3 regions of the Tardiphaga sp. 813_E8_N1_3 genome follow, and region 1 is predicted to be linked to each of the others. Evidence: riboswitches for the same ligand, from Rfam matches in the RefSeq annotation. Region 1 holds a riboswitch; each other region holds the start of a gene.
What was found. Region 1 has a riboswitch for cobalamin ahead of AB8A33_RS06560 (DUF1636 domain-containing protein). Riboswitches for the same ligand answer to the same signal wherever they lie in the genome.
Positions count from the first base shown of each region.

Region 2: linked by a shared signal. The riboswitch ahead of metE (5-methyltetrahydropteroyltriglutamate--homocysteine S-methyltransferase) and the one ahead of AB8A33_RS06560 (DUF1636 domain-containing protein) in region 1 are both predicted to bind cobalamin.
Region 3: linked by a shared signal. The riboswitch ahead of AB8A33_RS25880 (TonB-dependent receptor) and the one ahead of AB8A33_RS06560 (DUF1636 domain-containing protein) in region 1 are both predicted to bind cobalamin.

Region 1 covers NZ_JBPWQE010000001.1:1,398,660-1,401,931, forward strand. The annotation lists gene cobT (nicotinate-nucleotide--dimethylbenzimidazole phosphoribosyltransferase) at 1-1,031, opposite strand, end outside; cobalamin riboswitch at 1,131-1,321, shown strand; gene AB8A33_RS06560 (DUF1636 domain-containing protein) at 1,431-1,874, shown strand; gene cobU (bifunctional adenosylcobinamide kinase/adenosylcobinamide-phosphate guanylyltransferase) at 1,871-2,401, shown strand; gene cobW (cobalamin biosynthesis protein CobW) at 2,402-3,272, shown strand, end outside.
Region 2 covers NZ_JBPWQE010000001.1:2,866,115-2,869,386, reverse strand. The annotation lists gene AB8A33_RS13710 (peptidoglycan DD-metalloendopeptidase family protein) at 1-1,387, shown strand, start outside; cobalamin riboswitch at 1,558-1,769, shown strand; gene metE (5-methyltetrahydropteroyltriglutamate--homocysteine S-methyltransferase) at 1,874-3,272, shown strand, end outside.
Region 3 covers NZ_JBPWQE010000001.1:5,475,297-5,478,568, reverse strand. The annotation lists gene AB8A33_RS25880 (TonB-dependent receptor) at 1-1,880, opposite strand, end outside; cobalamin riboswitch at 1,987-2,178, opposite strand; gene AB8A33_RS25875 (alkaline phosphatase D family protein) at 2,322-3,272, shown strand, end outside.

The DNA.
Region 1 (3,272 bases):
TCGAGGCTCGCAACATCGGTCAGCATGCGCGCGGCGGCACGGACCACCGGCACCGCAAGCAGCGCGCCGGTGCCTTCGCCGAGCCGCAAGCCGAGATCGAGTAGCGGCTTGGCATCGAGCGCATCGAGTACGATATCGTGGCCGCGTTCGGCCGAACGGTGCGCGAAGACGCAATAGTCGCGTGCAGCCGAGCACAGACGAACGGCGAGCAATGCCGCAGCGCTGGAGATGAAGCCGTCGATGATCACCGGCCGCCGTTGCGAAGCTGCGCCGAGGATCGCTCCGGCCATGCCCGCGATTTCCAGTCCGCCGAATTCAGCCAGCACATCCAGCGGCGCCGTTGCGGCGCTGCGCGCTGCCGCTTTCGTGATCGCCGCGCGCTTGCGCGCCATGCCAGCGTCATCCTGCCCGGCGCCAACACCGATACAATCATCCAGTGGTGCCGGTGCGAGTCGATGAACCACCAATGCCGAGGAGGCCGTGTTGCCAATTCCCATCTCGCCGAGCGCGATGATGTCGGCGCCAGCCTTGATCTCGCCAACCGCGATTCTGAAACCGCGCGTCAGCGCATCGGCTGCGTGCTCTGCCGTCATCGCTGGCTCGCGCGCGGCGTTGGCTGTGCCCATGCGGACCTTGGCGTCGATCAGCTTCGGATGCACAGGCAGTTCCGCAGCGACGCCGATGTCGATCACGCGGACGTCGATGTTGTTGGCCGTGGCGAAGGCATTGGCCGTGGCGCGGCCGGCCAGATAGGTCATCACCATCGCGACCGTGACGGCCGACGGATATTGCGACACGCCTTCGGCCACGAGTCCGTGATCCCCGGCAAATACCAGCAGCACGGCATTGTCGCCGCGCGGTTCGCCAGGATGCCGGATCATGCCGAGCTGCAGCGCCAGGTCCTCGATTCTCCCCAGCGATCCCGGCGGCTTGGCCTTGCCGTCGATGACGGCACGGATGCCTGCCGCGATCTGCGGGTCAACAGGCGCAATGGCGGGCGGCTGCCACAAGGGCTGGGAATGGGCGGACATGAGGTTCCTTTTCGCGGCCTAACTGACGCAAGACGACCTGCAAGGTCAACAGGTCCGGGCGACAGTCCGTCGGCGCGGTTGACCCCGGCGCACCCGGCAGATAGCGTCTTTTGCGATGGTCCTTCCGCGTGGAAGGTGAATAGGGAAGCCGGTTTGAGGCCGGCGCTGCCCCCGCAACTGTAAGCGACGAGCCCGCGCCGGTGCCACTGGGAATTCTTCAGAATTCTTGGGAAGGCGGCAACAGGCTTTGACTCGCAAGCCAGGAGACCTGCCATCACGAACTGTGCTTTGGAGGCGTCGTCGGGGCGGGGTGCACCGGACGGGAGCGAACCGACGGCAATGCTGTCGGCGCGATCCAACAAAGCTCGTAAGCCCGTGAGGGCGTGAACTGAGCATGTCATGGATCACGACAGCGCCGATATCTCTGGCGAACAAATTTCGGTCGAACCGCCGCGCTCCGTGCCGGCTGGTCCCGTTGTCGTGAGCGTGTGCATCAGCTGCAAGGCCGCCGAAACTGGCACGATCATCGGGCCGGACATGTTCGATGCGGTGAAGGCCGCGCTCGGCGATGGCGCCGTGATGGTGCGTCCGGTGCAGTGCCTCAGCGTCTGCAAGCGACCGGCGACGGTCGCGGTGACGAGTCCTGACGGCTACACATTTTTGTTCGGTGATCTGCAGACCGACAGCGGCAGCGCGGCGTTGGTGTCCTTCGTGGAGTCCTATCAGAAATCCGACTACGGCCTGGTGCCTTGGCGCGAGCGCGCCGAGGTGCTGCGGAAGGGTATGGTCGCGCGCGTGCCACCGATGCGTTGGTCGCCTGAAGACGGGCGTGCTCCGAAATGACCGCCGCGACAACGACATTGGTGCTGGGCGGTGCGCGGTCCGGCAAGTCGTCCTTCGCCGAGGCGCTGGTCAACAGCATCGGCTTGACGAAGATCTATCTGGCGACCGCAACGGCCGGTGACGACGAGATGCATGTCCGCATCGCGCAGCATCGCAAGCAGCGCGGTGAAGGCTGGATCACGGTGGAAGAGCCGCTGGCGCTGGTCGATGCCCTGACGCGCGAGGCGACGGTCGGCCGCGTCGTGCTGGTGGATTGCCTGACACTGTGGCTGTCGAATCTAATGTTTGCCGAGCGCGATCCGGAGATCGAGGCCAAGCGCCTTGTGCGTTTTCTCGATGTGTCGCGTTATCCGATCGTTTTCGTGTCCAACGAAGTTGGCCTCGGCCTCGTGCCGGAGACACCGCTCGGCCGCGCCTTTCGCGATGCGCAGGGCCGGCTCAACCAGATCATCGCGGCCGCCGTGCCGAATGTTGCTTTCATTGCAGCCGGGCTTCCGCTCTGGCTCAAGCGTTCCCAGGAGAATTGAATGTCCCGCGTTCCCGTCACCGTCCTCACCGGATTCCTCGGCGCCGGCAAGACCACGCTGCTGCGCTCGCTGCTGACCCAGGCCGATGGCCGCCGCATCGCCGTGATCGTCAATGAATTCGGCGATGCCGGCTTCGATGGCGGTCTTGTCGAGGAATGCGCGGCAAAGGCCTGCGCGCCTGGCGATATCGTCGAGCTCACCAATGGCTGCATCTGCTGCACGGTCGCTGACGATTTCGTGCCGACCATGGACAAGCTGCTGTCTCGTGAACGTCCGCTCGACGCCATCGTCATCGAGACGTCCGGTTTGGCGCTACCGCAGCCGCTGCTGAAGGCCTTCGCGTGGCCCGCGGTAAAGACCCGCGCCACTGTCGATGGCGTCGTTACCATCGTCGATGCGCTGGCTTTGTCCGAGGGGCGCGTGACGCTGGACGAAGATGCCGTTGCCGAGCAACGCGCCAGGGACGAGGGTATCGAGCACGACGATCCCATCGAGGAAGTATTCGAGGACCAGCTCGCTTGCGCCGATCTCGTGGTGCTCTCGAAGAGCGATCTCGTCGCCCCGGAAAAGCTCGCCGAGATCGAAGCCAAGCTGAAGGCTGTGCTGCGCCCCGGTGTCAGCATCGTGCGCTCCAAGGGTGATCTCGCGCCATCGGTATTGATCGGCCTCAATGCCGCTGCCGAGGACGACATGGCCGTGCGCGTCGGTCATCACGGCGAGGAAGAAGAACACGACCATGACGATTTCGACAGCATCGTCGTTAAACCGACCGCTGCGACCAGCATCGACGCGATGCGCGCGCGGATCAGCGACGCGCTTGGCCTCGACGGCGTCCTCCGTGTGAAGGGCCATGCCCGCATTGCCGATAAAT
Region 2 (3,272 bases), 1.5 Mb from region 1:
GCTTTACTCGCGTCGCGCTCCGCAGGTCGCGGTGCTGGCGCTGATGTCTATCGGTTTTGCGGGCTGCAGCGCCGACATGCAGACGCGTCTGTCTCAGAATCCAAGTTTTGACTCGGGGCAGTCCCGTGGCTTTGGCTGGCAAGGCGAAACCACCGGCTCGGTGCCGCAGCGGGCACCACGCGCGCCGGTCGAGCGCCAGGAACTGCCGCAGTATCAGCGCCCGGCCTATAATCCGCAGCCGCAGTATCAATCCCAGGCTTTGCCGCCGCCGATCTCGGCGCCGCAATCCTATCCGGCAGCTCGTCCGGTTGCGTCGGCTGCTCCCGTTAGCGGGGGCGGTAACGGTATGTATACGCCGCCGCCCGCACGTGCGCCGATCGAAACCACCGGCTCCACGGCGCCGCGCTCGGTTGCAGCGACCAACGGGCTTGCCCGTGATGGCGGCACCTCGATCATCGTCGGCACCAGCGATACGCTCGATGGTCTGGCGAAGCGCTACAATGTCTCGTCGGCCGCGATCCTGCAGGCCAATGGCTACAAGGGGCCGCGCGCGTTGTCGCCCGGCCAGTCGCTGATCATTCCGCGCCAGGGCGCCGCCGCAACTCCGGCCGTTGCCGCTGCTCCGAGCAAACCTGCCGCCGGCGCATCGACCACGCATTTCGTCAATCGCGGCGATACGCTGATGAGCATCTCGCGCCGGAACAACGTGCCGGTCGCCGAACTCGCGCGCGCCAATGGTTTGGCGCCGAACGCCCAGCTGAAGCTTGGTAGCAAAATCAACGTGCCCGGCGCACGTACTACGGCTTCTGCAGCTCCTGCAGCCGCGCCGCTCGCTGCGCCCGTCGCAGCCGTGACGGCTGCTCCGGCTGGCGCGGTCACGTCCGCTGCCGTGGCCCGTGTTGCTTCTGCCGAACCCGCACAGAAGGCCCGTCTCGCAAGTGCAACGACGACGCCTGAAGAAACCACGCCGGAATCGCCGACTAAAGCCGCTGACGCAACCGGCGCTTTGCCGACGTTCCGTTGGCCGGTGCGCGGCCGCGTGGTCACAGGCTACGGCGCTAAGACCAATGGCAAGTCCAATGACGGCATCAACGTCGCCGTGCCGGAAGGCACGCCGATCAAGGCTGCCGAAGATGGCGTCGTTGCCTATTCCGGCAACGAGCTGAAGGGTTACGGCAATCTGGTTCTCGTTCGTCACTCCAACGGCTACGTCACCGCATATGCCCATGCGAGTGAGCTGATGGTGAAGCGTGGTGAGACCATCAAGCGCGGTCAGGTGATCGGCAAGTCCGGCCAGTCCGGCGAAGTCACGTCGCCGCAGCTTCACTTCGAAATCCGCAAGGGATCGTCGCCGGTCGATCCGCTGCAGTTCCTCAACGGCGCGTAAACGCAATCCACGAAGTGTAGTTTGCATTCACACAAGCCCGGCCTCGTGCCGGGCTTGATGCGTTTGACCTCGGGGCTGCGGCCCACGCCAGCTCCGGAATCTTCAACGCGCCGCTGCGTGTGGGCAGAGTTAGCTCGCGCGAGCTCTGTTGACTGCCGCGCGATGTTGCCCATATGTGAACCTGTCGTGGTTCTTCGGGAAGGTTTGCCCGAAGCTAAGAGGGAAGCCGGTGAGGCGTTAAGCCAAGGCCGGAGCTGCCCCCGCAACTGTAAGCGGTGAGCCGCTGTCCATTAAAGTCACTGAGGCCCGCAAAGGTTTTGGGAAGGCCGGACAGCAGCATTGACCCGCGAGCCAGGAGACCTGCCTCGACAACATAAACGTCCTCGGGCGGGGTGTCCCGGTGGTGCGGTTGCGATTCCGCGACTGCCGTCGTGGAATCCAGACGTGTCACTTTGGCCTTTTGCCCCCAATCATTGGGGTTAAGCCATGTCTACTGTGTCAAAGTCTACCTCTTCAAAATCAACTACCTCACTCCCTGTTGCTACATTGGGCACGCCACGGATCGGTCCGCGGCGTGAGCTCAAGATGGCGCTGGAAAGTTATTGGTCCGGTGCAATCGACGAGAATGCGCTGATCGATGTCGGCGTCGGGCTGCGTGCCGCCAACTGGGCGCGCCAGAAGTCGCTCGGGGTCACGGTCATGCCGTCGAACGACTTCTCTTTCTACGATCAAGTGCTCGATACCAGCGTCATGGTCGGCGCCATTCCCAAAGTCTATGGCTGGACCGGCGGGGATGTTTCCTTCGCCACCTACTTTGCCATAGCGCGCGGATCACAAGGCGCCGCGCATGACGAGGCCTGTAAGCATGGCTCTCACACGCATGATGCGTCCCACGGTGTGCCAGCGCAGGAGATGACCAAGTGGTTTGATACCAACTACCACTTCATGGTGCCGGAACTGACGCCAGATCAAACCTTCTGTCTCGCGTCGCGCAAGCCAATCAAAGAATATGAGGAAGCGAGATCGCTGGGCTATCAGACGCGGCCTGTGCTGGTCGGGCCTGTGACCTATCTGAAGCTTGCCAAGAGTGCAGATGCGTCATTCGATCCGGTGACGCTACTCGATCGATTGCTACCTGTTTACGTCGAAGTGCTCGGAGAATTGGCCGACAGAGGCGCCGAATGGGTGCAACTGGATGAGCCATGTCTGGTGCTCGATCTCGACACGTCGGCCCAGCAGGCGCTGCAGCGGACTTATGCGGCTTTTGCCGAAGCGGTCCCGCAGCTCAGGATCATGCTGAACACTTACTTTGGCGAACTTGGCGATAACCTCGATCTGGCCCTATCGCTTCCCGTCGCCGGGCTTCATCTCGATCTGGTCCGTGGATCGGAGCAGTTTGACGAAGTCGCTGCGAAGGCACGAAAGGACCTGATCCTCTCACTCGGCGTGATCGACGGCCGCAATATCTGGCGGTCCGATCTGTCCAGCCTGCTCGATGGGCTGGAGCCCATGGTCGATCTGCTGGGGCGGCATCGCGTTGAGCTCGCGCCATCCTGTTCGCTATTGCATGTGCCGATCGATCTGGGCCTTGAGACTGATCTCGATCCGGACGTCAAAAGCTGGCTGGCCTTTTCGATCCAGAAGATGGAAGAGCTGGCCGCACTTGGAGCAGCACTGGCTGGCAGTCGCGCTGATGTTGCCGCAACGCTCGCGGCCTCGGATGCCGCGGCGGCCGCGCGACTGGCATCGTCGAAAATCCACGACCTAGCGGTCGCGAAGCGCGTCGCCTCGGTTGATGTGACCATGCGTCGGCGCGGCAGTGACTTTGCCTCACGGACGGGTGAACAGCATCAACGCTTCAAGCTACCGGCATTCCCGACAACAA
Region 3 (3,272 bases), 4.1 Mb from region 1:
CGCCAGCCGTGGTCGAGCGCGAGGCCGATCGAGGCTTCGATACCTCGCGACGATTGCTGGCCGACTTGTTGTACTGTTCCGCCACCGCCGGGAATGGGAGTGATCAGATTGTTCTTCACGATCTCATAGCCTGCTAGCGTCCACTCACCGCGACCGCCCCAGAACGACTGCTTGACGCCGATCTCGGCCTGCTTGCCGGTTGCGAGATCGAATTTCGCATTGGCATTGCTCGCCGAGATCAGTCCGCCGACCGTATCCACAGCCGTCGAATACTGGCCATAGAAAGCGAGATTCTGGATCGGTGTATAGACCGCGCCGACGCGCCACGAGGTCGCAGAATAGTCCCGGGTGTAACTGTTGGCGGGTTTGCGATAGTCGGTTCGCTCAATGGTCGGCTGATCTTGGCGGACGCCCGCGATCAGCGACAATTGTTCGGTGATGGCCAGTCGATTTTCGGCGAAGAACGCGTATTGATTGGCGACGCTCCTGAAGCCGGGAATCGTCGGGTCCGGGCTGCTGAACAGGCCGGGATCGAAGTTGATCGGATCGACCGATGACGATCCGCCATAGGGCGAGTTGTTGGTGTGCTTGAAGTCGATGCGATTGACGTCGAAACCGGCCAAAAACTCATTGGCCATGCCGAGCACATGGCCCTTGAACGTGGCGTCGAAGCGATCGCCGATCTGCTGCTGGTTATGGAAGATTTCGAAATATGAGCTGCGGTCGATCTGGCCCGTTGCCGGATTGAATGCGTAGTTTTCGAGCTCTTTCCAGTGCCGCTGGCTGTACATGTAATACAGCGTGTTGCGGATCGAGATGCCGTCGGCAACCTGCCATTCGGTCTTCACCTGGCTCCAGCTGTCCTGCCAGCGGATCGTGCTGTCGCCGACATTGTAATTCTTGAAGCGCAGGGCGGGATCGAACTGTCCGTTGATCAGCGGCGTGCCGAAATAGCGCATCGGGTGGCGATCGCCGTAGTCGGTCGAGATCGTCCAGACGAGGTCTTCGGTCTGCTTGATCTGTACGGTGGCATGCAGCGCGACATTCGAGTTGTTGCCGCGATCGACCCAGCCGTCCGACATGTTACCGGTAGCCGTGATGCGGTAGGCAACGTCCTTGTTGATCGGTCCGCCGCTGTCCACCGCGATGCGGCGGGTCATGTTGCTGTCGAGCGAGATTTCGGCCTGGTTTTGCGGGATCCATGACGGCATCTTCGAGACTATGTTGATAGCGCCGCCGACGGCACCCTCGCCGAACATCACGGACGCCGGACCACGCAACACCTCGATGCGTTCGGTGGACCAAGTGTCAAACGGGAAGTTGACCGTGCCCGAAGCGACGTAGAGTCGCGTGCCATCGAGCAACATCTTCACCGAATCCACGCCGGTGAAGCCACGGGTGCTGAAGGCAACGCCGCCGTTGCCGGGATCTCCGATGGCCGTTATGCCGGTGGCGTTCTGCGTCACGGCATCGAGTACGTTCTGCTGGCCGCGTTCGGCGATGGTCTCGGCCGAGATCACCTCGACGCTGGCAGGCGTCTGCAGGCGCGTCAGGCCGAGGCGGCTGCCGGTGGATGTAGTGCCCGTGAGGTTGAGCGTCGGCGCTGCGAAGACGGGGCCTGTCGGTGTGGTAACCGGCGCGCCGGTATTGGCGGCGACATTGCGCTGCTGGCGTGAGCGCGCAGCACGCGATGCATTGCCGTTCGTGGTGCGGCGTGCGCGCTGAGGCGTCGCCGACGGCTGGACTACAACGGGATCGAGCGTCTGGCTTGGCTGTGCAGCTTGCGCCCAGCTTTCGCTCGGACACAACAAGCAGGAGAGAGCAACAGAATAAAGAAAGGGAGTATGTCGCTTCAATGCGACGGGAGAAACGGAGGTCATCTACAGGACTCGCGGTTACGTGGCACGTCACCGCAAACCAAGTCGCCCCGCTGCTTTCAAACAGGCAGTGTGACTTCCACCAGGACACCCCGCCCAATGTGCTCGCGTGTGACCACGACTGGCGGCAGGTCTCCTGGCTCACGGGTCAATGCCTGTTGCCGCCTTCCCAGGTGAATACCCAGTGGCTCTTGGCGCAGGCTCGCCGCTTACAGTTGCGGGGGCAGCCGCGGAATCGGGGGATCCCCCTCACCGCATTCCCTTTTGATCCCCGAAGGGAACCGTCGCCTTCACGTTAAGGTGAAATTTCCAAATGTGTCAATCAAGTTGCTAGTCACTCGCAACGTGTGCTGACGGGTGTTGATATTGCGCATCACCTGTCATCGCAGCGTCAAGCGATTTGCCTAGAGCCACTGGTGCCAGAGCCAGGATCAGGAGTTCGCCATGGCGTACAAGTTTTCGGTATTACGTATTTCCCGCCGTCGTTTTCTCACGCAGTCAGCTGCAGCAGGCGCAAGCTTCCTGGCGATGCCTTACCTCAGCCGCGCGGCGGATCGTCCGGCCGTATCGCATGGCGTGCAGTCCGGCGATGTCGGGACGAGCAGCGGCATGATCTGGTCGCGCGCCGATCGCCCGGCGCAGATGATAGTGGAAGTCGCCACCACCGAATCCTTCAGCAATGCGCGCATGTTGCCTGTCGTCAGGGCGCTGCCTGAAACCGATTTCACGGTGAAGCTGCTGCTCGATAATTTGCCGGCCGGGCAGGACATCTTCTACCGCGTCAAATTCTGCGATCTCTCGCATACCGACATCGTCGGCGAGCCCGTGATCGGCCGCTTCCGCACCGCGCCGGCGGATCGCCGCGATGTGTCCTTTGTTTGGGGCGGCGATGTCGCAGGCCAAGGCTGGGGCATCAATGCCGATGACGGCGGCATGGTCACCTTCGCCACCATGCGCAAGCACAATCCGGATTTCCTGATCCATTCCGGCGACACGATTTACGCTGACGGCCCGATCCTGCCCGAAGCAAAATTGCCGGACGGCACGATCTGGAAAAACACCATTACGGTGCCGGAAAAGGCGAAGGTCGCCGAGACGCTCGACGAATTCCGCGCTGCGCACAAATACAATCTGCTGGACGACAATGTTCGTGCCTTCAATGCGCAGGTGCCGATCTTCGGCCAGTGGGACGATCACGAGGTCACCAACAACTGGTCCTCATCGAAGCAGTTGCCGTCATCTTACAAAGAGCGCGACATCACGCTGCTGGCCGCGCGCGGCGCCCGTGCCTTTCACGAGATGTATCCGATCTCGGTCAACCCGACCGAACCCGGACGCGTCTATCGCACGCTCAACTACGGTCCACATCTCGATGTCTTCATGCTGGACGAGCGC